One region of the Sphingomonas sp. Leaf30 genome, then DNA from elsewhere that is predicted to be linked to it. Evidence: riboswitches for the same ligand, from Rfam matches in the RefSeq annotation. Region 1 holds a riboswitch; each other region holds the start of a gene.
The links. A riboswitch is a leader RNA that binds a small molecule or an ion and turns the genes downstream of it on or off. The one in region 1 is predicted to bind cobalamin.

Region 1 (7,920 bases):
GGCTGATGACGACCTATCTCGGCGGCTATGCCTGGATCGGCATCGGCCTTCTCGCCGCCCCCGGTCTCGCCCAGCGCAGCCTCAACGATCACGTCGCCCCGATCGCCGCCGCACTCCGCACGGGTGACGTTCAGGGCGCGCGGATCGCGGTCGGCAAGATCGTCGGTCGCGACACCGACCGGCTCGACGCCGCCGGCATCGCCCGCGCCGGAATCGAAAGCCTTGCCGAAAGCTTCTGCGACGGCATCGTCGCGCCGCTGTTCTGGCTGCTGATCGGCGGGCTCCCCGGGCTGTGGATCTACAAGGCGATCAACACCGCCGACAGCCTGATCGGTCACCGCGAGCCACGCTGGCGCACGTTCGGCTGGGCCTCGGCACGGATCGACGACCTCGCCAACTGGATCCCCGCGCGGATCAGCGGCGCCTTGCTGTGCCTCGCCGGTCCCGGCGGCTGGTGCGTGATGCGGCGCGACGCACGCAAGCACGCCTCGCCCAATGCCGGCTGGCCCGAAGCAGCGATGGCGGGCGTGCTCGACCTCCGCCTCGCCGGCCCGGTCAGCTATGACGGCGTCACCCAGCTGAAGCCCTGGATCGGCAGCGGCCGCCCCGCCGCCACCGCCGCCGACATCGCCCGCGCGCTTCAGGTCTATCGCCGCGCCTGCCTGCTGCTCTGGATCGTCACGGGGGCGCTGCTATGGGTGCGGTGATGCTCCAGGGCACCGGCTCGGACGTCGGCAAGTCCGTGCTCGTCGCCGGCCTCTGTCGCGCGCTCGCCAATCGCGGGCTCTCCGTCCGGCCCTTCAAGCCGCAGAACATGTCGAACAACGCCGCCGTCACCGCCGATGGCGGCGAGATCGGCCGCGCCCAGGCGACCCAGGCGATCGCCGCGCGCACCACGCCGACCACCGACATGAACCCCGTCCTGCTCAAACCGCAGGGCGACCGCAGTTCGCAGCTCGTCGTCCACGGCAAGGTCCGCGGCATCCTGCGCGCGAGCCGCTGGCGCGAGGGACGCGAGGGGCTGATGGACGACGTGCTCGCCAGCTATCACCGGCTGCGTGCGCAGGCGGACATCGTCGTCGTAGAGGGCGCGGGCAGCCCCGCCGAGATCAACCTGCGCGCCGCCGACATCGCAAACATGGGCTTTGCGCGCGCCGCCGGCGTCCCCGTCATCCTGATCGGCGACATCGACCGGGGCGGCGTCATCGCCTCGCTCGTCGGCACGCGCGCGGTGATCGATCCCGCCGACGCCGCGATGATCCACGGCTTCCTCGTCAACAAGTTTCGCGGCGACCCCGCACTGTTCGACGACGGCTATCGCGCGATCGAGGCGCGGTCGGGCTGGCGCGGCTATGGCGTCATCCCCTGGCTGCCCGAGGCCGCCCGCCTGCCGAGCGAGGATGCGGTCATCCTCGAACGCGGGACCGGTCACGGCCGGCAGGACGGCCAGGTCGTCATCGCCTGTCCGATCACCCCGCGCATCGCCAATTTCGACGATCTCGATCCGCTGCGGCTCGACCCCGGCGTCACGTTGGTCATGGTCGCGCCCGGCGAACCGATCCCCGACGCCGACATGATCATCCTCGCCGGCTCCAAGGCGACGATCCCCGACCTCGCCTTTCTCCGCGCGCAGGGCTGGGACATCGACATCCACGCGCATCGCCGTCGCGGCCGCCCGGTGCTCGGGCTGTGCGGCGGCTATCAGATGCTCGGCCGCAGCATCGCCGATCCGGACGGGCTGGAGGGTCCCGCCGGTATCGCCCCCGGGCTCGGCCTGCTCGACGTGGCGACGATCCTGTCCCCCGCCAAGACGCTCGAGCGCGTCGCCGGCACCGCGATCGGCGCACGGTTCGACGGCTATGAAATCCATATCGGCGAAACCACCGGCCCCGACACCGTGCGCGCGGTGACGACCCGCGACGATGGCCGCCGCGACGGCGCGGTCAGTCCCGACGGGCTCGTCTCCGGCAGCTATGTCCACGGCCTGCTCGGCCTCGCGGATCAGCGCCGCGCCTGGCTCAGCCGGCTCGGGGTCGATGCGGTAGGGCCCGACCATTCGGCGTCGATCGACGCCGCGCTCGATGCGATTGCCGAAACGCTCGAACGCCATCTCGATATCGACGCGCTGATCGCAGTGTCGCAGCTCGCCGGCTCAGACGCGGCCGGCAATGGCGAGCGCGACTAGCATCCCGGTCTCGACGAATTCGATCCCCGCACCGTGACAATCCCCCGACACGCCGCCGACCCGCCGGATCAGCCACCAGCCGAATACAGCGATCAGTGCAGGGGCCCCTGCAACGGCATGCACAGGCACCCCTAAACACCCTGTTACGCACCCCCAAAAGACCAGATCGTGCACCCTGATCTTCCCTGCCACCATCCCTCCCAGCCCGCCCTCCCGCAGCAGCGGCACGCACCGCGCCCAGCATAACGGGCCGATCCGCGCGAGCATCGGGACGACGATCACGACCGCCCATCCCTGCGCGGAGACGGCGTGCAATAAGACAAGCTTTGCAATGAGTTGCAAGGCGATCGTTACAACGCCGAAGCTGCCGATATGCGGATCCGCCATTACCGCGATCAGCCGGTCGCGATTGCCGTGCGCGGCACCCAGCCCGTCCGCCAGATCTGCCAGCCCATCCAGGTGCAAAGCCCCTGTAATCGCTACCCAAATTGTCAGCGCGGCGAGCGCACCCGTCCACGGATCGATCAGCGCGCCGACCCACCCCGCCGCCGCGACGACCATCCCGATGCCTGCCCCGACGACCGGGTACCACCGGATTGCGGCGGCAAAATCCTCAGCGTCCGCAGCGACTTGCGGCATCGGCACGCGCGTCAGGAAGCCGAAGGCGACGATCAGCCGCTTCACGAAACCGGATCCGTCTGCAGCGCCACGATCTGCGCCGTCCGGTCCGGCCAGATCCGTAGCGTAACCAGCGCCGCATAGGGCAAATCGAACGCCCAGAGCTCGCGCAACCCGAACCCGCACAGCGATTTCAGCGCCGCACGGATCGCCCCGCCATGTGTCACGATCAATGAGGTTTCAGGCTTAAGGTCCTCAATCGCATCCGTAATTCTAGCGATCAGATCACTCCACCGCTCGCCACCCGGTGGCGGTGCACCATCCGGATCGTCCCAGAACCGCTGCAACGCCGCAGCGTCGATCTCCGCCGCAGCCAGCCCGTCCCAATCCCCGAAATCCAGCTCCCGCCACCGCGCATCAGTCGCTGGAGCCAGCCCCCGCTCCCGCCCGATCGCATCCGCAACAGCCTGCGATCGCATGAGATCAGAACAGACGATCTTCTTGAAATTCAGCGGTTTTACCCGAGCCATACAGGCCGCCAGACCCTCCGCCGTGACCGGACTATCAGTCCGCCCCAGCATCCGCCCGGTTAGTTCAGGCGAACCATGCCGCAACAGGTGGAGCAGGAACGCCCCACTCACGCCACCGACACCCCCGCCTCGGCAAACGTCGCCATCCCGTTATGCGCCGCCAGCGCCGACCGGATCACTCCCACCGCAACCGCCGCCCCGCTTCCCTCCCCCAATCGCATCCCAAGTCTCAGTAAAGGCTCGAGATTCAGCGCGCCGAGCAGTCGCTCATGCCCCGGCTCGGCCGAACAATGCCCGGCAATGCAATGCTCGGTGATGCCAGGATACGCCGCCGCAATCGGCGCGATCGCCGCCGACGAGATGAATCCGTCGAGCACCACCGGCACCCCCGCCAGCCGCGCCGCCACCACCGCGCCAGCGATCGCGACGATTTCACGCCCCCCCACCCGCCGCAACGTCTCGAACGGCGTCCGCGGGAAATCAGCATGCCGCCCGATCCCCGCCTCGACCACCGCGGTTTTCCGCGCGATTCCCGCCACATCGACCCCCGTCCCCGGCCCAACCCAGTCAGCGGCGGTTCCGCCGTAACTGCGCAGACACAGCGCTGCGGCCGACGTAGAATTCCCGATTCCCATCTCCCCCACAACAAGCATGTCGAGCCCCGGCACGACGACGTCCGCACCGATGTTAAGTGCGGCGAGACAAGCGGCTTCGTCCATCGCCGGTGCTATCGTGAAATCCGCCGTGGGGGTTTCCAGATCGATGTCGGCGATGATCAGCTCGAGCCCGACGGCATCCGCCAGCGCATTGATCGCCGCACCCCCATGGCGGAAATTCTCGACCATCTGTGCGGTTACGGAGACCGGAAAGGCGCTGACCCCGTGCACCGCAACGCCGTGATTTCCGGCGAAAATCGCCGCCCTCGCGCGCTCGAACCGCGGCCGCTCGCGCCCCTGCCAGCCCGCCATGAAGACTGCGAGGTCCTCAAGTCGACCAAGCGATCCGGGTGGCTTGGTCAACTGTGTTTGCCGCCGCGATGCCGCCCCTCGCGCGGCTTCGTCCGCCGCAGGAAGGGCCTCCAGCGCCGCCTCGAACGCTGCGACCGTGGGGAACAGCGTCACTGCGCGACATAGCCCGCGGGGGGCGTCCGGGTGATGAAATGCCCCTTGATCCCGGCCGGCCACTGCCGAAACGGCACCTGCCCCTCCGCACTCTCCGCATGCAGCACGGCGTAATCGAGGATCGCCCGCGCCGCTTCCTCATCCGGCGTGAAGCGCCCCAGCACATAGCCGATCTTCTCGGGCCCGCGGACGTGGATGGTGCAGAAGTCCTGGCAGGCGAACAGGCACGGCATCGCCTGGACCGCAATCCCGGCATAGCGCGGATCGCTTGCCTGGACCGCCTGCAACGCCGCGACGAGTCTCGCACCGCCGCGCATGCCCTCGGCATCGTCCTTCGCATCGGTGGACGCGCGGCAGGTGCTGCAGGCGACGACGGCCGCACCGTCTTCGGCGGGAACCAGTAGATTTGGCATTGAAACCCCATGACATACGCGCCCGCGGCACAGGCCGCAGGCTGGTTATGTCGTCGCGCGGGTTTACCCCCGTCCGCTCGGCGCACCCTGGCCGGACGAAAGACGACTGCGACGGGCAGGTCTCCTGGCTCACGGGTCACAGCCCTTCGCGCCGCCTTCTCGGGACCGGGATCCCAATGGCATGATGGCACGATGGCTCGCCGCTTACAGTTGCAGGGGCAGCCGGGGTTCTCCCGTTCCCTTTTCATCCCCGTCGCCGGGGAACCTGTCGCGGTCAGAGGGATAGGCCGGGCGAGCGGCCCGGGTCAATCGCCCTGCGAGCTGTCACGCGTCAGCGGTACCACGACCGGTACGCCCTCGATCGATCCGAACCACGCCCGAACACCATAGGTCTCACGCAGCCGAGCCGGCGTCAGCACTGCCGAAGGCGCGCCGTCGGCGACGAGCCGTCCCGAGTCGAGCACGAGGATGCGATCACAATAGCGTGCGGCCAGCCCCAGATCATGCAGCACGGCGATCACCAGGACACCCCGCGCGGCCTGCGCCCGCAGGATCTCCATGACTGCGATCTGATGCGCGGGATCTAGCGACGCGAGCGGCTCGTCGACGATCAGCGCCGGCGCCTCCACCGCGAGCGCCCTTGCCAGCAGGACGCGGGCCCGCTCACCCCCCGAAATCTCGGTCGCGACACGCGCGGCAAGCGAGGTTACGTCCGCCGCCGCCATCGCACGGGCAATCGCGGCATGGTCGTCCCGTGAGATGCGGGACAGCGGTGCGAGATGGGGCAACCGGCCCAGCGCGACGAGACGTTCGACGCTCAGCGGCCAATGAAGACTTTGACCCTGCGGCAGATACGCGACCGTCCGCGCGATCTCACGTCGCGAGCGCTCCGCCAGCGGAACCCCGTCGAGCAGGATATCTCCAGTAGCGGGAACCAGCCCGAGAAGCGCCTGGACCAGCGTCGATTTGCCCGCCCCATTGGGGCCGACGATCCCGATGAGCGCGCCGCCCTCTGCCGAGAAACTGACATCGTCGACCACGACCCGCCCTGCACGGCGGACGCTGAGGCGGTCCGCGGAGAGGGCTACCATAGCCGCCGCTCGCGCATGAGGTGCACGAGGAACACCGGCACGCCGAGAAACGCAGTAACGACCCCCAGCTTGAGTTCGTTCGACGTCGGGATCACGCGTACCAGCACGTCCGCAAAGGTCAGCAATGCAGCACCGCCCAATGCGGAGGGGAGCAGAATCGTCGATGGCGAACGATCGGTCATCGGCCGGACGAGATGCGGAACGATCAGGCCGATGAACCCGATCGCGCCCGATACCGCGACCGCCCCGCCAACCCCGATCGCCACCCCGACCAGCATCCGCATGCGCGTCCGACGCAGATCGACGCCGAGCGCGCGCGCACCGTCTTCGCCAAGCGTCAGCGCGTCGAGCGCATGGCCGTCCCAGCCGACCAGCACCATGCCGAGTGCGATACAGGGCAGTGCCAGCGCGACATGGCTGAACGACCGGTCTTCGAGCGACCCGAGCAACCAGGTCATGATCTCCATCGCTGCAAACGGGTTGGGGGACAGGTTCAGCGCCAGACTGACCCCCGCGACGGCCAGCGTTCCAACCGCAATCCCCGCGAGGATCAGTGACAAGGCGCTTTGCGACCCGGCCGCCAGCACGAACAGCAACCCCAGCGCCGCGAACGCCCCGGCGATCGCCACGATCGGCAGCATCGCCGGATGTAGCTCCGCCAGCCCGAAATACAGCGCGATCACCGCGCCCAGCGATGCCCCGTTCGACGCGCCCAGCACCGATGGCTCGGCCAGCGGATTGCGCAGGAACCCCTGCAGCGCCGCACCAGAAAGCCCCAGCATCGCGCCGACCGCCAGCCCGAGGATCGCGCGCGGCAGACGGAGTTCGAACAGGATCGCGCGTTCGATCGGATCGCCCTGCCCGCTGAGCGCCCGCACGACATGCGCCAGCGGGATCGCCGCGCTACCCACCGCGACCGACGCGGCGCCGGCCAGCAGCGCAAGCAGCGCTAGGCCACCGACCAATCGCGCACGCGTCACGCGTTCCATAGTGCCAGATCCCACCGCATCGATTTCCGCCTAGCGCATAAGCGGCCGCTGCGGCAGGGTTTTGCGCATGCGCGGCCGCCGTCTCCTGACCATCCTGATGATCGCTGCCGCCAGCGCACCTGCTCCGGCGGCAGCGCCTCGACCGCCGGCGCGTATCGTTTCGCTCAACCTATGCGCTGACCAGTATCTTCTGGCGCTGGCCGACCCCGCGCAGATCGTCGCGCTCACCCGGTTCGCGCGCGATCCGAACATGTCCGCAGCCTCCAACGCCGCGCGTACCATGCCAGTCAGCCGTGGCAGCGCCGAAGACGTGCTGGTGCTCCGCCCCGATCTCGTGATCGCATCGCCGTTCCGACGCCAGACGGTCGCCGCCGTGCTTGCCGGACGGCACGTCGCGACGCTCGATCTGCCCCCCGCGGACAGCTATGCCGCGATCGTGAGGCAAGTCCGTCAGGTTGCCGCCGCCATCGGGCACCCCGATCGCGGCGAAACACTGATCCGCCGGATGGACACCGCGCTCGCACGATTGCCGCGCGCGCCGGGAGGTGGTCGTACGGCGGCCTATTATCAGCGTCGGGGTTTCCTGACCGGTACCGGCACGCTCGTCGACGAACTGATGCAGCGTCTCGGGCTTGCCAATCTCGCGACCCGGCTCGGCAAGCCCGCACTCTCGCAACTCTCGCTCGAACAGATGGTGTTGGCACGCCCGGACTATCTCATAGTCGAAAGCGCCACGGACCGCGTGACCGATCAGGGCACCGAAATGCTGCATCACCCGATTCTCGACGGGATTCCCCGTCTGCGCATCCCCGAGGCGTGGACCGTCTGCGGAGGCCCTGCCTATGTCCGGGCCGCGCAAAGCCTTGCGGCGCAGTTGCGCACGCCGCGTCCGGCCGCTCGTCGCCGCAACCCTTAGAACTCGACGCCAGCCTGGGCCTTGACCCCGCCCCGGAACGGATGCTTGACCAGCCCC
Region 2 (7,920 bases), on a different contig from region 1:
TTGTCGGCATCGACGAAGCGCAGCGCATTGCGCAGTGTTTCGGCAACCTGCTCCGGCGTCTCGATCGTGTCGGTCGCGACGTCTATCGCGCCGACCATCACCTTCTTGCCGCGGACCAGCTCGATCAGGTCCATCGGCACGCGCGAGTTCTGGCATTCGAGCGAGATGATATCGATCTTCGACCTTTGCAGGTTGGGGAAGGTTTCCTCGTACTGGCGCCATTCGGAGCCGAGCGTCTTCTTCCAGTCGGTGTTAGCCTTGATGCCATAGCCATAGCAGATGTGGACGGCGGTCTCAGCCGTCATCCCTTCGGCCGCGCGCTCCAGGGCAGCGATGCCCCAGTCGTTCGCCTCGTTGAAAAACACGTTGAAGGCGGGTTCGTCGAACTGGATGATGTCGACGCCGACCGCTTGCAGCTCGCGGGCTTCCTCGTTGAGGATGCGGGCAAACTCCCATGCCAGTTTCTCGCGACTCCGGTAATGCGCGTCGTAGAGGGTGTCGATCATCGTCATCGGCCCCGGCAGCGTCCACTTGATCAGCTGATCGGTCTGCGCGCGCAGGAAACGGGCGTCGTCGACGAAGACCGATTTCGGGCGCGATACGGCGCCGACGACCGTCGGCACGCTGGCGTCGTAGCGGTTGCGGATGCGCACCGTCTCGCGCTTCTCGAAATCGACACCGTCGAGATGCTCGATGAAGGTCGTGACGAAGTGCTGGCGGGTCTGCTCGCCGTCACCGAGGATGTCGATACCCGCCTGCCGTTGGTCCTCGACCGCGAGGCGGAGCGCGTCCTGCTTGCCAGCGACCAGCTCGTCGCCCTCCAGCTTCCAGGGCGACCACAAGGTCTCGGGCTGGGCGAGCCAGGAAGGCTTGGGCAGGCTACCCGCGGTCGTCGTCGGCAACAATGTCGTCATGATGCAAATACCTTCGTGTCGTGGGGATCAGAGGCCGCAGGTCGCGGACCAGCGCCGAAGCGCGGCACTGTGCGGCTTGATGAAATGCTCTTCGGCGAATTTGCCCTGCTCGACAGCGAGGCAACCACGTTCCTCGCGATCGTAGACGATGCGAGTCAGGGAATAGTCCTGATACTTCAGGCTCGGCTGATAATGCTCCGCCGCGACCGAGTTCGCATTGTAGATTTCAGGACGATAGATTTTCTGGAACGTCTCCATCGTTGCGATGGTGCTGGCAAGTTCGAGGTTGGTGTAGTCGCTGACCAGATCGCCGGTGTGATAGAAGGCGAACGGCGCGACGCTGTGTGGCGGCATGAAGTAGCGCACCTTCATACCCATCTTGGCGAAATACTGATCGGTTGAGGAAAACTTGTCGTTCCGGTACTCGACGCCGAGGATCGGATGCACGTTGGCGGTCCGGTGATACACCTCCTTGCTCGACACGCTGAGGCAGATAACCGGCGGCTTGCGGAAATTGTCACGGTAGGCGCTCGAGCCAAGGAAGTGCTTGAACAAGTTGCCGTGCAGATCGCCGAACCCCTCTGGCGCACCGCCACCCCCAGCCTTCAGGTGGTCAGGCAGGACGACGCTGAAATCGTAGTCACGTACATAGGACGAGAAGTTGTTGCCGATCATGCCGTCGGACCGCTCTCCGCTGATCCGGTCGGTCACGGTCGTGTGCAGGATCTCGATCAGCGGGAAGGCTTCGTCGTCGGCACCATCCCCGAGCGTGAGCGCGGCCGAGACGATCTTCAGCTCCAGCGTGTAGCGATCACCCCTGGGATTATCCCAGTGCATCAGCGCGTTGAACCGATGGTCGATCATCACCAGCGTGTTGCGCAGATTCTCCTGTCGGCTGTCTCCGCGCGCGAGATTGGCAAAATTGGTGGTGATGCGCGTGTTGTCGGCCGGACGATAATCCTCGTCGAACGGGATACTGCTGATCGAGAATGTGAACCCGCTATTCGTCATGACTCACCCTGGCTATGCGGGCGGGAGGTCAGGCGAAAGCGCGCAAGGCGTGAACAGGCCCGGATGGCGGCAAGCCACGGACCGTCGCATCAAGCGCGATCCACCGGAGGAACCCCCGTCCGAGGAACGTTATGGCGTCGAAGGCAGGTATCCTGGCTTACGGGTCAACGCAGTGGCTCCGGCCTTCCCAGGCTCCTTGCGAGAACCCAGTGACACGAAATGGAGCCGCCACTCGCCGCTTACAGTTGCGGGGGCAGCGCCGGAATCTGACCCGAAGGACACCACCGGCTTCCCGTCTTAGCCCCATCGCCATGCCTGGAATGGGGAACCTCGACGTGGCCGTTCGACACGAGCGAGCGATCATTGTCAACAGACATATAAAGATATCTTTATATGTTAATGAGGCGGCATGAGTGGAAGCACGGCGGACGGTGGTACGGCTACGCCCACCATGCCGTTCTTAGTCCGCGAAGCCACTTGGCCTTGACGTAAAGGGCCGTTTCCTGCGACCTCAGTGAGGTCAAGGTTCCTTCGCCGATTGGCCGAAGGCTAAGACGGGAAATCGGTTCGATTCCGATGCTGCCCCCGCAACTGTAAGCGGCGAGTAGAAACCCTCGTGTGCCACTGGCGCTTCAGCGCTGGGAAGGCCGGGATTTCGACGATGACCCGCGAGCCAGGAGACCTGCCTTCGACGCCATAACGACCACCGGCGGGGTGCCCGGTCTGGCCGCTGCGTGCTGTAGGAAGAGGTGTACCTCTCCCGTTGGTCGCTGGCGTCTGGATGCCCTCGCGAATGATTGAGGACCAGGATGCCACAGGAACACCACAGCACCCCTATTCAGCTGATCGACATGGTCTTCCCCGGTGACGCCAATCACCACGGCACGCTGTTCGGTGGTGTGGCTCTGGCGCATATGGACAAGGTCGCCTTCCTGGCGGCCTCACGCCACGGTCGCGCGGCCTTCGTCACCGCCTCTTCGGAAAAGATCGATTTCGCGGCGCCTGCCCGGATCGGCGATATGGTCGAGGTGACAGGTCGCGTCGTGCGGGTTGGACGTAAGTCGCTCGACGTCGAGGTCGAACTGATCGCGGAGGCACCGGTATCGGGCGAACGACGGCTGTGTACGCGAGGCCGTTTCACGCTCGTCGCAGTCGGAAGCGAAGACCCTCTGCCACCGATGGGTGAGATGGTTCCGCATGATGCGGTGCAGCCGTTGCGAATGGTCGAAATGATTTTCCCGAATCAGACCAACCATTACGGCACCCTCTATGGTGGTGATGCACTTCGCATGATGGGCAAGGCGGCATTCATTGCCTCAACCCGCCAAGCCCGGGCGGTAATGGTTATGGCAGCATCTGACCGGATCGACTTCCGTTCCCCTATCCAGAAGGGGGAGATGGTCGAGCTAACCGCCGAAGTACGGATGACCGGGCGCAGTTCCGTGCGCATCAGTGTTGATCTTAGCGCCGAGGATTTAATATCCGGGGAACGACGACATGCGGCCACGGCTCTATTCACGATGGTTTCGGTTGATGAAAATGGTCGAGCGAAGCCGTTCGGTTGTATGGGATAGTACCGGGCCTTCAGCCCCCAAACCTTCCCAAAAGGGGGTCGGTACATAGAACGGACCCAGATATACGCTAAGCGCCGACAGGTCTGCTTGGGTGTCCGAAAACACCTGTTTGTCGTGCAGTCGTGATTACGACTGGGTTTTTCACACATTTGACCGCTGAAGGAGACACTCCGCGCAGGTCGATATGAAGCCGACAGCTAAGCCGTTGCTTCCAGCTCACGTAAGCTGCGGCCGCGCGTCTCTCTACCTGAGCGTCCGATCAGTACCGCTGACAGCGTCATTGGTATGATCAACGCGATCGCCGCGCCCCCCATCGTCGGGATCAATCCAGCGAAGGCCCCCAGCTGGACAGCAACGCCACCAAATTTGCTACTACCCGCGATAAGCCCGGTAGCGCGTCCACGTACGCGTAATGCGTAGTTTTCGGCTGCATAGGGAAGTAGCACGGCGATTAATCCGTTTGTGCCAACCACCAGTAACGCGATCACTGCGATGAGCAGTGGTGGCCAAGCCAGGGTAGGCGCCGGCAGTAGGGCTCCGGCAAGCCCGGCGAGTGTGAGAAGCACAGTGCCGATCAGAGTGCGCTTGCTGCTCCAACGGCTGTAAAGGAAGGCCGCGATCATGATCGTGGGCAGGGCAACAAGTGCTGAGCTGGCGATAATGCCGCTTGCAATCTCGGCACTGAAGCCTCGATCTTGAAGATCCGAAGGCAGCCATAGCAACAAGCCGAAGTTGACGAAGCTCCAGGACAGGGCCGTGATCACCAGGGCGATGGTCAATTCGCGGTGGTGAGCCGCTGCGCTGCCAGCGTCCGCTGGGGCTTCTTGTGGCGCACGCCTGACGATGCCAAACTTTCGAGCCATGTCAGCTAGCTCGGCGTCCATACCCCGTTCCAACAGAAAGCGCGGGGACTCAGGAATCCACCTTGCCATCGCAAGCAGCAGCAAACCGGTGGGAAAGCCCTGCAGCCACAAGCTACGCCAGCCGAACAGGGGCTCGAACAGATGCGCTGCACCGCTAGCTGCGAGGTAGCCACCGACCAGTCCCGTGCCACCAACCAGCACAAGAACCCAGCTTCTGTGCCGTGGAGGCATGATCTCCGCCAACAGCGTGTAGACAACGGGCAGCATTCCGCCAGCCGAGCACCCCATCAGAAAACACATGACCAGGTTCCAGCTGTAGGAAGGCATAGCGCCGCAGATGGATGTCGAAACGAACAGGATCGTCGACAACAGGATCGACACACGCCGACCATAGATGTCCGCAAGCCACCCCCACAGAAACGAGCCAACTGTGGTCCCCGTAAGGGCAACGAACGGAAGCAGGGCAACGGTCGATTTAGCGAGCCCATACTCGCCACGCATGCCGGGGAGCACGAAGCCGAGCGTTGCTGGCTTCATAGTGTCGATGATGAGCCCGAGGGTAAGCACCAGCAGAACGGCAGCATGCGAGCGCGTCAGAGGGGTATCATCGGGCGCTTCATATGCGACGCCAACGGCTGCCCTGTGATCAGGCCGTTTCTTGGGTAAAGCGCCAAATATAGCTGCCGGCACGCCGATACCGATCAGCGCCATGCCTAGATACATCCATCCGTCCATAGCCATACCCGAAAGGTGATTGCCCATCGTATGGGCCATCGCGAGCATTGGTAAGTGAAAGGCCACCCCAACGCTGATCGCCGCACAGCCTGCCCAGAAGAGCGGCCAGCGCTCGCCGACAACCGAGTTTCCGCGGCTGCTAATGCCATTCGCCATTTATTCCCCCCCACCAGCAGTAGCGACATACGCCGCACGGCTTGCCTGCTGCAAGCAGAGCACCTGCCGGCGGGGCACGTTGCGGCTTATGGCTGGCCGAATGGCTTTCAGGCTTGCGGCTCGCCAAACTGAGCGTCCAGAAAGGGGCGTTTTCGACCGATTCATCTTCCCGATCGGCGTGATGTTTTGGGATGAGAAGTGCGGCAGATTGAGCGCAGACTACGGTCGTTATCAAATATTGAAACTGCTTGATCACCGCAAACCGTAACCTATCTATAAAAAGCGGGCCGGGCCCCTCTGACAATTTCCCTTGGGTGATTGTGATGTCGGACCGCATCGGGTTATCTCGATATAGGCCTGGCCGCTTTGCCTCCTGTCGTCGTTGATGATCCGATCTTTCGATCACCGATTGAAAAGAGGCTCTGAGCATGGAAACCAACAGACTCGCCGAACTGCATCAGCAGTTGGACGAGCGCGCGCGTATCGCGATGGCGCGCCGAACTCCAATTTCTCCAATTCTGCTGCAATTGAAGCGCTTTGAGTTGCACTTGGAAGGTCGCTTGTGCGCACCACCGCGAGATACCTGCCCTCCTGATCGCTGATCCCGCCCCACGTCATCACGTTTGTCAGAGGTCCCCATGCCTGAGCTGCTTTCCTTATTATTCCTTGGTACGCCTGTCTGGATGTGGCTGGCATTTCTCGGCATCGTCGCAACGTTGCTGATCCTCGATCTGGGTGTCTTGCACCGCGGACAACGAGAAATTGGGGTACGCGAGAGCCTTGCATTGTCAGCAAGTTACATCACGCTGGGACTGGCGTTCGGCGGATGGATTTGGTGGTATATCGGGCCGACTGCCGGCCTCAACTACGTGACGGGCTTCGTCATCGAGAAGAGCCTTGCGATGGATAACGTGTTCATCATCGCCATGATCTTCGGCTACTTCGCCATCCCCCGCATCCACCAGCACCGTGTATTGTTCTGGGGCATCCTGGGTGTCATTGTCCTGCGTGCAGTGATGATCGGTTTTGGTGCGGCATTGGTCGATCGGTTCGAATGGGTATTATACGTCTTTGCTGCCTTCCTGGTTTTCACCGGTATCAAGATGTGGCTGACTGCAGACACGGAATATGACGTGGCCAGTTCGCCCGTTTTACGCTGGGTTCGCCAGCGCATGCCGGTTACCGACCAACTTCACGGGGAACGTTTCTGGGTGAAAGAGCAGGACCCAGCGACGGGGCGCATGCGCCGGATCGCTACGCCGTTACTACTGGCTCTGGTCATGATCGAATGCGCTGACGTCATCTTTGCGGTCGATTCCGTGCCGGCCATCTTCGCGATCACAACGGATCCATTCATCGTCTACACGTCGAACATCTTTGCTATCCTTGGGTTACGCGCGCTCTATTTTGCGCTCGCCGCGATGGTCGACCGGTTCCATTACCTTAAATACGGCTTGGCCGCGTTGCTGGTATTTATCGGCTCGAAAATCTTCGTTGCCGACATGTTCGGGCTCGCCAAATTCCCGCCCGCAGCGTCGTTGGCGGTAACCTTTGCGATACTGGGTTGCGGCGTCGGCTGGTCCCTGTGGAAAACGCGAGCGGCTGCTTCGGCCTGAGTTTGAACGCGTCCGCCGGCATTGAAAGCGGACCGGTCATACGCTGTGGGTATAGCCGTACTCCATCTACCGGGACTGGCGTTTACGACGCGCGGGGATAAGGTGGCTGCTGACATGACCGACCGACCGTCATCAACGGGGCCGAAAAAAGGGATAAGGATGCGCTCCGCTCTAACCATCCTTGCGCTAGTCTCTGCTCAACCCTGCTTCGCGCAGACGGACCTGCGGCCGCCCCCCCCCCGCAGGTCGGCCTTTGGAGGCAGGCACTGCCGGATGGAGCATCACCGTCGGCGTCGCACCAGTCTTAAGCCCTGCATGGCAAGGCTCGCGAGACATGGCCTTGTCGATCTTTCCCGACCTGCGGATCAACTACAAGGACACCATCTTCGCTTCGATCCCCGACGGTTTGGGTTGGAACGGGGTGAACCGGGACGGGTGGAAGGCAGGACCGCTCGCCAAGCTCCGCTTTGGGCGGGATGAAGAGCGCGGGGGATCGCCGTTCCTCATTACAGGCGGGAGTGACGCGCTACGCGGCCTCGGCGACGTAGATGCAGCTGTTGAGGTGGGAGGCTTCGTCGAGAAACGGGCTGGGCCATGGCGTGGACGGATCGAGGTTCGTCGCGGCTTCGGCGGGCATGACGGCGTTGTCGCCGACGGGTCAGTTGCTTACCAGGCGCGCCGGGGACGGACCATCATCAACATCGGGCCTCGCGCAACGCTGGCAAGCCGCGAGTATATCGAGACGTATTTCGGCATCGATGCGCTCCAGTCGCGACGGTCCGGACTTAGACCGTATTCTGCGTCAGGCGGACTATTGTCCTACGGTGTAGGCGGTACCGTAATTCGTCCCCTAAACCGGCGAAGCGCCATCACGCTTTTCACTGGCCTGGATCGACTAGGTCAGAACGCAGGCGATTCACCCCTCATCCGCGAACGCGGGCGCCGGACCCAATTCACCCTAGGTCTCGGCTACGGATTTAGTTTCAACCTGTAATCGAACCAGACGCATATACCCTGCGCCGGTAGCCAGCGACCAAGCCTGAAATAACGA
Region 3 (7,920 bases), on a different contig from region 1:
ATCACCAAGCAGCTGGACGAACTGAAGGCACGCGCCATCCTCGAGCCGAGCGAAGCGAACGTCATCGCCTATGTCCGCTACCAGCGCGAGCAGCTCGATCGGGCCTCGACCTTCTCCGACACCTGGCAGCGTGCCCTCTGGCAAAACCCGGACATCGACTACACGCTGCAGCGGCCGGTCTCGACCGTTGGCAAGCGCGCATGGACCGATAACCGCGCCGCGACGCGTGACCAGGTCCTTTCGCGCCTCGGCCAGCGCTACGGCATGTTCTATTTCTTCGCGCAGTCTTGTGCTGCTTGTGAGGTCTTCTCGCCGATCCTGCGCTCGGTTGCCGATAGCCACCGCATCACCGTCATGGCTGTATCGACGGACGGCGGTCCAAGCCGCCAGTTTCCCAATTACGTCGTCGACAGCGGGCAGCGTCAGCGCATGGGCGTGCCCTTGGCCACGCCGGCGCTCGTCCTGTTCGACACTGTGACGCGCAAGACTGTCCCCGTCGGGTTCGGCGTCATGTCGGCCGACGAAGTGATGGAGCGCATCTTCATGCTGACCAACTCCAAGCCGGGAGGTGACTTCTGATGGCGCACACCCGCTCCCCTCGCCCCTCACCCCTCCGCGCCTTCCTTCGCCGGACCGCGGCGGTCGCTATGAGCCTCGGTGCTGCCAGCATGATCCCGGCTGGTATGGCCCGGGCCGACGTTGCCGGGCAGATGAATGACTTCTTCCAGGACGCAGGTGGGGCCGCCAACGTCACCGGTCCGAGCGCCTATCAGGGTCAGACGGCCGGCTATTACTCGATGGGCAACGTTTGGAGCCGCTTCCCATAGAAGAGCGTGCAGCCCTTCAATCTGCAGATGCCAAAGGTGTCGGCGGGGTGTGGCGGTATCGATCTGTTCACCGGCTCCTTCAGCTTCATCAATGGCGCCGAGATGGTCGCCATGCTGAAGGCGACTGCCAACAACGCGTTGGGCTTTGCCTTCCAACTCGCGATCGACAGCGTCTCGCCCGAGATCGGGAAGGTCATGGATAGCATGGCCAACAAAGCGCAGCAGATGAACCAGATGAACATATCGTCGTGTGAAGCGGCGCAAGGTCTGGTCGGATCGGTCTGGCCGAAAATGGCGGGCGCACGCTCGACGGTCTGCGCAGCGGTCGGCAATTCGCAGGGCAAGTTTTCCGACTGGGCGCGGTCGCGGCAAGGCTGCGGAGCCGGCGGGGAGCAGGACGCCACTCTAGAGGGAAACACCGATCCTACGATGGCCGACAAGATCCCGGGCGCCCCGCGTAATTACACCTGGGATGCGATCAAGAAGTCGAACAAATTCGGCAGCGACAAGGAGTTCTCCGAGTTTCTGATGACGTTGGTCGGCACGATCGTCATCAACCCGAAGGCGGCGGAAGGAAAGATCGTCGGCTTTGTCGGTCCTGCCGAGGATGCCGTCGTAACCGCTCTCCTCGATGGTCCCGGCACCGGAACGCCGGTCAAGATCCTGCACTGCGACGACGACGAGAAGTGTCTGAATATGACCGAGCAGACACTCCGTCCGGGGCCTGGTCTGCGCTCCAAGATCAAGACGATGATCGACTCGATCAACTCCAAGATCCGTACCGATGCGGCACTGGATGGCCAGGAGCAGCAGCTCCTCAACATGACGACGCTGCCGCTTTACAAAATGCTCGCGGTTCAGGCGATGGCGCACCAGAGCTTCTCGCCCGGTGAGACCAACGCGCTTGCCGAGATCGTATCGGTCAACCTTCTGTCCGCGATGATCGAGAACATGCTCGACCGGATCAGCCAGTCGACCGTGCAGGTGCAGCCCGCCGATGCCGAGATGGGCAAAATGTGGCGCGACCAGCTGAGCGAGGCGCGCAACCGCTATGCGCAGCGCAACGTAGAGCTGAAGGCGGTGCTCAACCAGACGCTCGCGCTCATCAACCAGTCGGTGATGGTGGAGTCGACCCTGCAAAACAGCATGTCGCCGGCGATGGCAGCCTCGCTCAATTTCTCGCGCGGGCTGAGCGCGCAGGGCCTCAACTAAGGACGATTGGCGATGCTCGAGGTCTTCACGATTGGCGGTGGCGAATACATCGTCAACACGTTCAACGCGGTAGCAGCATGGACTGGAGGCGGGGGTTACCGCTCGCTTCTACGCGTGGTGATGGTCCTCGGCTTGATTTACGCCTTGCTCGCTGTCGCCTTCACGATGAACGTGCGTGCATGGCTGAACTGGTTTCTCGGCTCGTCGCTTATCTACACGTGCCTGATGGTGCCAACCGTCACTGTGAAGGTTACCGACCGCGTAAACCCGTCGCTTGCCCCTGCCGTCGTGGCAAACGTGCCCCTTGGCCTTGGTGTCATCGCCAGCTTTACCAGCCAGGTCGGTGACTGGCTGACGCGCACCGCGGAAACGGTGTTCACGATGCCAAGCCAGCTTAGCTACTCGACGAACGGCATGGTCTATGGCGCGCGGCTGCTTGATGCGACACGCAACTTCCAGATCCGTGATGCCGAGTTTGCGACCAACCTGTCGGCGCACTTCAAGAACTGCGTCTTTGGCGACATCATGCTCGGCCAGAAGTCGATGACGGACCTCGCCTCGGCCAAGGATCTCTGGGCTGCTATGGGACCTGGGTCGGCTGCGCGCTCGCAACCTTGGGTCGAGCGTTCGGGTGCCGCAACCACCAGCAGCATTATTCCATGCCGGCAGGCCTACGGCATGCTCGATGGCCTTTGGCATACCATGATCGAGGCGCACACGTCGCTTTGGGCCAAGGAAACCTACCCCAAGCTGTCCACCTCAGTCGCCTCTGCCAAGCTCCGCAGCGATGTGCCGATCGTCAATCAGGCCTTTACGGCGTCCAGCGCGAACTACGAGACGATCTTGCGCCAAAACACTGCCATCAATGCCTTCATGCAGGCGCGTGACGGCATGGCAGGTGGTCCGGGCGCAGCGTCGATCGATACGTTCGCGACGACGCGGGCAGACATCCAGGCGCGCAATACGTACAATTCGATCGCGCAGCAGGCGATGAGCTGGGTTCCGATCCTCAATATCGTCCTTACCGTCGTCTTTTATGCGATGTTCCCTGTCATCTTCCCGCTGTTCCTGATGCCGCAAACCGGCGTCGGCGCCCTCAAAGGGTATCTGACCGGGTTCTTCTACCTCGCTGCGTGGGGACCGCTGTACGTGATCCTCCACATGATCTGCACGACGCGGGCGACCAGCGCCGCGCAGGGCGTCGCGGAAGGCGGGATGTCACTGGGAACCTACGCCGGAGTCGGCGCGGTCAACGCCGAGACTGCGACGATCGCAGGCTTTATGCTGATGTCCGTTCCGTTCCTCGCGGCCGGGCTCGCCAAGGGTGCCATGAGCATTTCCGGCCAGGCAACGTCGGTCCTCAGTCCAGCGCAGAACGCGGCCGAGGCTGCGGCAGCCGAGCAGACGACCGGGAATTACAGCTACGGCAATACCAGCTTTGCCAACTCGACGTCGAACATGCGGCAGAGCAATCAGTGGTCGGACGCACCGACATTCTCGTCCGGGGGCATGGCATCAAGCTTCCGGCACGACAACGGCGCAACGACCAACTCGTTTGGCGATGGCCAGAACGTCTATGACACCAGCAAGGCGATCTCGAACTTGCCCTTCAACGCTTCAACGATCCAGTCCGCAATGGCGACCGAGAGCCGGCAGGCCTCAACCGCGGCACGCATCGCTGATGGGTTTGAGCAAGCTAGTCGTAACGAAACTCAGCACATGGAAGCTTTACGGAACGGGCATACGTGGTCGAATACCAACTCGACTGCCTTCGGTGCCAGTTCCGGGTCTCGGGGGGGTAGTTCGGTCGAAGATTCGGATCGGCGCACTGTCCAACAACGAGGCGGGATCGAACTACGCGAGCAAAGCGGAAGCGGCACGTCTGAGCAGTTCTCGGCAGGTAAAACATCGGCCGATGCCGGTCAGAAGGTTATCGGTGGTAGCGTCGGTGTCAGCGCGAACGCCAATGCTGGTGTTGGTGCAGGTAAAACGGGTGCCGGCGTTGGCGGAAGGATCGACGGTAGCCTCGGCTATAACCGGACATGGACCAACACCGACACGACTGGTCAGCAAGACACGTCGCAGCGCAGTCATGACAAGTCGGCCGCTGTTACTGGCGGTCTGAGCGCGGATCATTCCGTCGGCAGCGGAACCACTACTCAGAACGGGACTTTCTATCAGGAGGATATGTCGCGACGCTCCGAGCAAAGCGAATCCCGCACGCGCGCGATCGAGGAGTCTCAAAGCAAAATTCAGTCTTACAACGAGCAGGCCCGGCATTACCGAGAGCTTTCACGGTCGTTGGAACAGCACGCCAGCTACGCCGAAAACAGCGGCTTCAACCTGTCGCAGGATCTCCGACAGGATTTGGCTCGGTGGTATGACAAGGAAAATGCCAACACGCCCGGCGGGAACATGCTCCCAGGTCTTTGGGAAACCAATCTCGATGGTACGCGAGAGAATGCTCGCAACATGGCTATCGGTCGCTGGGCATCGCAGCGTTCCGATGTCATCGAACGCGACATTCAAGCAGCGCTAAGCGACCCTGCCTTGGCCAACATGAAGTTGCCCGCCGTCGCTTCGGAAGCCTCTGTAGAGGCGCTCTACTCGGGTGGTTCGGGGGTTGGCAAAGCACACGCTGTTTCGGCCGGTCGTCCAGACACATCCGGGGAACAGGCGCTGATCGCAGCAGGTGCCAGAGAGGTGCAGGCCGACCAGCGCAGACTGAGAGGCGTTGCCGAAGCAGACTTTGCACAAGCCCCCAAGGGAGCACCAAAGCCGTGAGGGGCTACAGCAGCAGTCCGAACCAACCGGCTGCGATGAACCCACCAACTACCGCTACGACTGCTCCTTGGAGGAGAAAGACGGTCTTGGGCTTGATCGAGGTTCCGTTTCGGAAATCCTGTTGCTCGTCGTCGAACTCTCGCAAACTCGCGGCAAAAGGGTTCGCCTGCCACCAGCCCGCGCCAACGCCCGGGTTAGTATCATTGTCGTACAAGATCGGCTGCAGGGGATCTATTTTCATGGCGCACCTCGCCCTGAAAGCTAGTGCGAAATGACACAGGTAGCAATGCACTACAGGAGACACTTTGTGTCGACTCAGCACCGCCCGCCATCGCTTGGTGACCTTCCCGGAACCCTTATTTTCGATTTCTCCTGGCTACTGGTTATGGCCATTGGGCTCATGCCCATCGCCGAGGCCTCGCTATCTCGTTCGCCTTCAGTCTCTATGCCGACGACGATCGCATTCTTTGTTGCGGTCGGAAGCGCGGTCCTCCTCCGCCGGCGCTATTCGTGGATGGGCCTGGTCCTCCACATCTTCGGTCAAATTGCCATCTGGCGTTCGCTGTTCGTTATGTCGCTTGCGATCGTGCTGATCGCGATCCCGCTCGAATGATCCCTTTGTGCCTCATCATCGGTGATAGCACCGCCCTGGGGACAGCAAACGCGCTTGCTGCGCAGGGAATACGCTGTGCCGTCCACGCGCGTGTCGGTGCGCCGTCAGGTGATTCCGTCAAAACATTCCGGTCGCCCGTAGGTGGGGACCGGCTAGAGGATGTTCGGAATCGTACGCTAAGCTCCCCGACCGTCCCGATTGGGATCGTGAACTGAGAATTTATCCAGTGTCTCGATATCCCGTTTGATTGGCATTTTAGGACGTAGTGGGGGGTGGTTGTCCGGCAATGCCGATCGCACTGCGATAGGGCAGCTCTGAGCGATCTTGCAGATTGACGGTGCCACGGGTACGCGCTTCTCGTCTAGCTGGATGAATATCTCGCTGGGCAGTGATCGCGCTGGTGTCCCGAGAGGGACTTAATAGGGAACACGGTGTGGGAGATACTCTCCCGAAGCCGAGGCTGTCCCTGCAACTGTAAGCGGCGAGCGAGACGTACATCGCGTCCTCTTTTGGAGGGTGCAGCCACTGGACCAACGCCGTAACGGCCGAGATCCGGGAAGGCCGTAAGTCGAGCGACGACCCGTGAGCCAGGAGACCTGCCAGCGTCTGGTCGCTCTTGCTTTGGTCCAGGGGATGGTCGGGGCACGGTTCTTCCGTCTGAGCGACGAACGAGCGGCGGGGGTCGCATCGGTTCGTGTCGCGGGCGCTTGCGTCCGCCTGCCGACGCGCGCCGACCGTTCACAGCGGACGCCCCCGTCCGAAGTCGCTTGGCGCACGGGGGACGGACATGAAGAATATGAGATTACGAGCAAAATGGCTCGAATGCGTGGCTATCGCCTCGGTATGTAGCACCACACCCGCATGGGCTCAGGTGCAAGACACCGAGGCTGTGCCGTCACAGGCACCGAACGATATCGTCGTGTTCGGCCGCGGCGAAGCAAAGATTGGTGTTGCGCATGCAGCGAGTGAGGGCACCGTCGCCGGTGCCGACTTGCTGGTTCGCCCGCTGCTACGTGTCGCCGAACTGCTGGAGGCAATCCCCGGCATGGTCGCTGCGCAGCACTCGGGGAGTGGCAAGGCTAATCAGTACTTCCTGCGTGGCTTCAATCTAGATCACGGTTCGGACTTCACGACCTATATCGACGGGGTGCAAATGAACCTGCGCACCCACGGTCATGGCCAGGGCTATCTCGATCTCAACGGACTGATCCCGGAGATCGTCGCACGCGAGGATTTTCGCAAAGGGCCATACCGTGCCGATGGCGGCGACTTCGCGCTGGCGGGGGCCGCCTACATGACCACGATCGACAGCTTTGCTCGGCCGTGGCTTTCGGTCGAGGGCGGCTCTTATGGCTATGGTCGGATCGCAGCGGGCGGGACGATTGATGGGATTGGCGCGGGGAAGCTGACGCTCGTCGCGCAGACCAAGGTCTATGACGGACCATGGGAGGAGCCCGAGCATCTGCGACACGCATCTGGCTTCGCGAAATATACCGCTCCAGCTGGTGCGGGCCAGATCGAAGCCTCGCTCAACGCCTACCGCGCGACTTGGCGTCCGACCGAACAGATTCCCGAGCGCATCATCGGTACCGCGCTCTGCAAGGACGTGTTCTGTTCACCCGATCCGACGGCACGCGGCGAAACGACACGGCTCGTCGGCAACGTCGCGGTGCGCCAGCCCGACTGGCACGCCAATGTGTATGGTCAGTTCTACGACTGGTCGATGTATTCGAACCCGACCTACACCGATCCGGACGGGACCAGCGCGCAGATCCGCCAGTTCGACAAACGCTGGATCGTCGGTGCGAGGGGCGAAAAGCGTTGGACGCTCGCGCCGACCCTTGCCGTCTCGCTCGGTACCGAAGAGCGCTACGACCATATCGGCAGCGTCGGTGTGTATCGCACCAGCGCGCGATCGTTCCTGTCGTCGCTCGGCCGCTACCATGTCGAGGAAGCGTCGGCAGCACTGTATGGCGAAGCGACGTGGACGCCCGTTACGGGTCTCCGCCTGATTGGCGGGGTTCGTGGGGACTATTATCACTACGTCGTTCGCGCGCGGGATCAGGCGGCCGTGTTGGCTGGCGAAGGCAGCGGCGACGACACGATCCTGTCGCCCAAGGCATCGATCGCGTACTCGCCGACCGACCGGCTGGAGTTCTACGGCAACTGGGGACGTGGATTCCACTCCAACGACGTCCGCGGCTCGGTAAACGTCGAAACGCCTGTGCCAGTGCTGGTGCGCGGCAACGGCCGTGAAGTCGGCGCCCGGTGGCAGTTACCCGGCATTACGCTGACCGCGACCTATTGGTGGCTCGACGTCGACAGCGAACTGCGCTTCGTCGGAGATTCTAACGCGGTCGAACCGACCGGTGCCAGCGAGCGTCGTGGCTATGAACTTGTGGCGTTCTGGCGGCCCAGGCCGTGGCTTGCGATCGACGGCAACTATACGGCAAGCCGATCGCGCTACGACAATGGCGACCGCAT

Region 2: linked by a shared signal. The riboswitch ahead of ASE89_RS12715 (DUF1852 domain-containing protein) and the one ahead of ASE89_RS08215 (DUF1636 domain-containing protein) in region 1 are both predicted to bind cobalamin.
Region 3: linked by a shared signal. The riboswitch ahead of ASE89_RS12705 (TonB-dependent receptor) and the one ahead of ASE89_RS08215 (DUF1636 domain-containing protein) in region 1 are both predicted to bind cobalamin.

What each region holds. Positions count from the first base shown of each region.
Region 1 covers NZ_LMKZ01000002.1:321,639-329,558, forward strand. Annotated here, with positions in the region: gene cbiB (adenosylcobinamide-phosphate synthase CbiB) at 1-707, shown strand, start outside; gene ASE89_RS08195 (cobyric acid synthase) at 695-2,185, shown strand; gene cobS (adenosylcobinamide-GDP ribazoletransferase) at 2,153-2,869, opposite strand; gene ASE89_RS08205 (histidine phosphatase family protein) at 2,866-3,444, opposite strand; gene cobT (nicotinate-nucleotide--dimethylbenzimidazole phosphoribosyltransferase) at 3,441-4,454, opposite strand; gene ASE89_RS08215 (DUF1636 domain-containing protein) at 4,451-4,867, opposite strand; cobalamin riboswitch at 4,965-5,151, opposite strand; gene ASE89_RS08220 (ABC transporter ATP-binding protein) at 5,173-5,958, opposite strand; gene ASE89_RS08225 (FecCD family ABC transporter permease) at 5,952-6,947, opposite strand; gene ASE89_RS08230 (ABC transporter substrate-binding protein) at 7,015-7,863, shown strand; gene cobO (cob(I)yrinic acid a,c-diamide adenosyltransferase) at 7,860-7,920, opposite strand, start outside.
Region 2 covers NZ_LMKZ01000016.1:200,046-207,965, forward strand. Annotated here, with positions in the region: gene ASE89_RS12710 (methionine synthase) at 1-914, opposite strand, end outside; gene ASE89_RS12715 (DUF1852 domain-containing protein) at 942-1,925, opposite strand; cobalamin riboswitch at 2,051-2,272, opposite strand; cobalamin riboswitch at 2,432-2,630, shown strand; gene ASE89_RS12720 (acyl-CoA thioesterase) at 2,735-3,499, shown strand; gene ASE89_RS12725 (MFS transporter) at 3,697-5,253, opposite strand; gene ASE89_RS20490 (hypothetical protein) at 5,682-5,855, shown strand; gene ASE89_RS12730 (TerC family protein) at 5,892-6,869, shown strand; gene ASE89_RS12735 (MipA/OmpV family protein) at 7,204-7,863, shown strand; gene ASE89_RS19910 (hypothetical protein) at 7,853-7,920, opposite strand, start outside.
Region 3 covers NZ_LMKZ01000016.1:191,606-199,525, forward strand. Annotated here, with positions in the region: gene ASE89_RS12680 (conjugal transfer protein TraF) at 1-579, shown strand, start outside; partial or broken gene ASE89_RS12685 (conjugal transfer protein TraH) at 648-2,039, shown strand; gene ASE89_RS12690 (conjugal transfer protein TraG N-terminal domain-containing protein) at 2,052-4,823, shown strand; gene ASE89_RS12695 (hypothetical protein) at 4,828-5,064, opposite strand; gene ASE89_RS12700 (hypothetical protein) at 5,131-5,436, shown strand; cobalamin riboswitch at 5,818-6,054, shown strand; gene ASE89_RS12705 (TonB-dependent receptor) at 6,224-7,920, shown strand, end outside.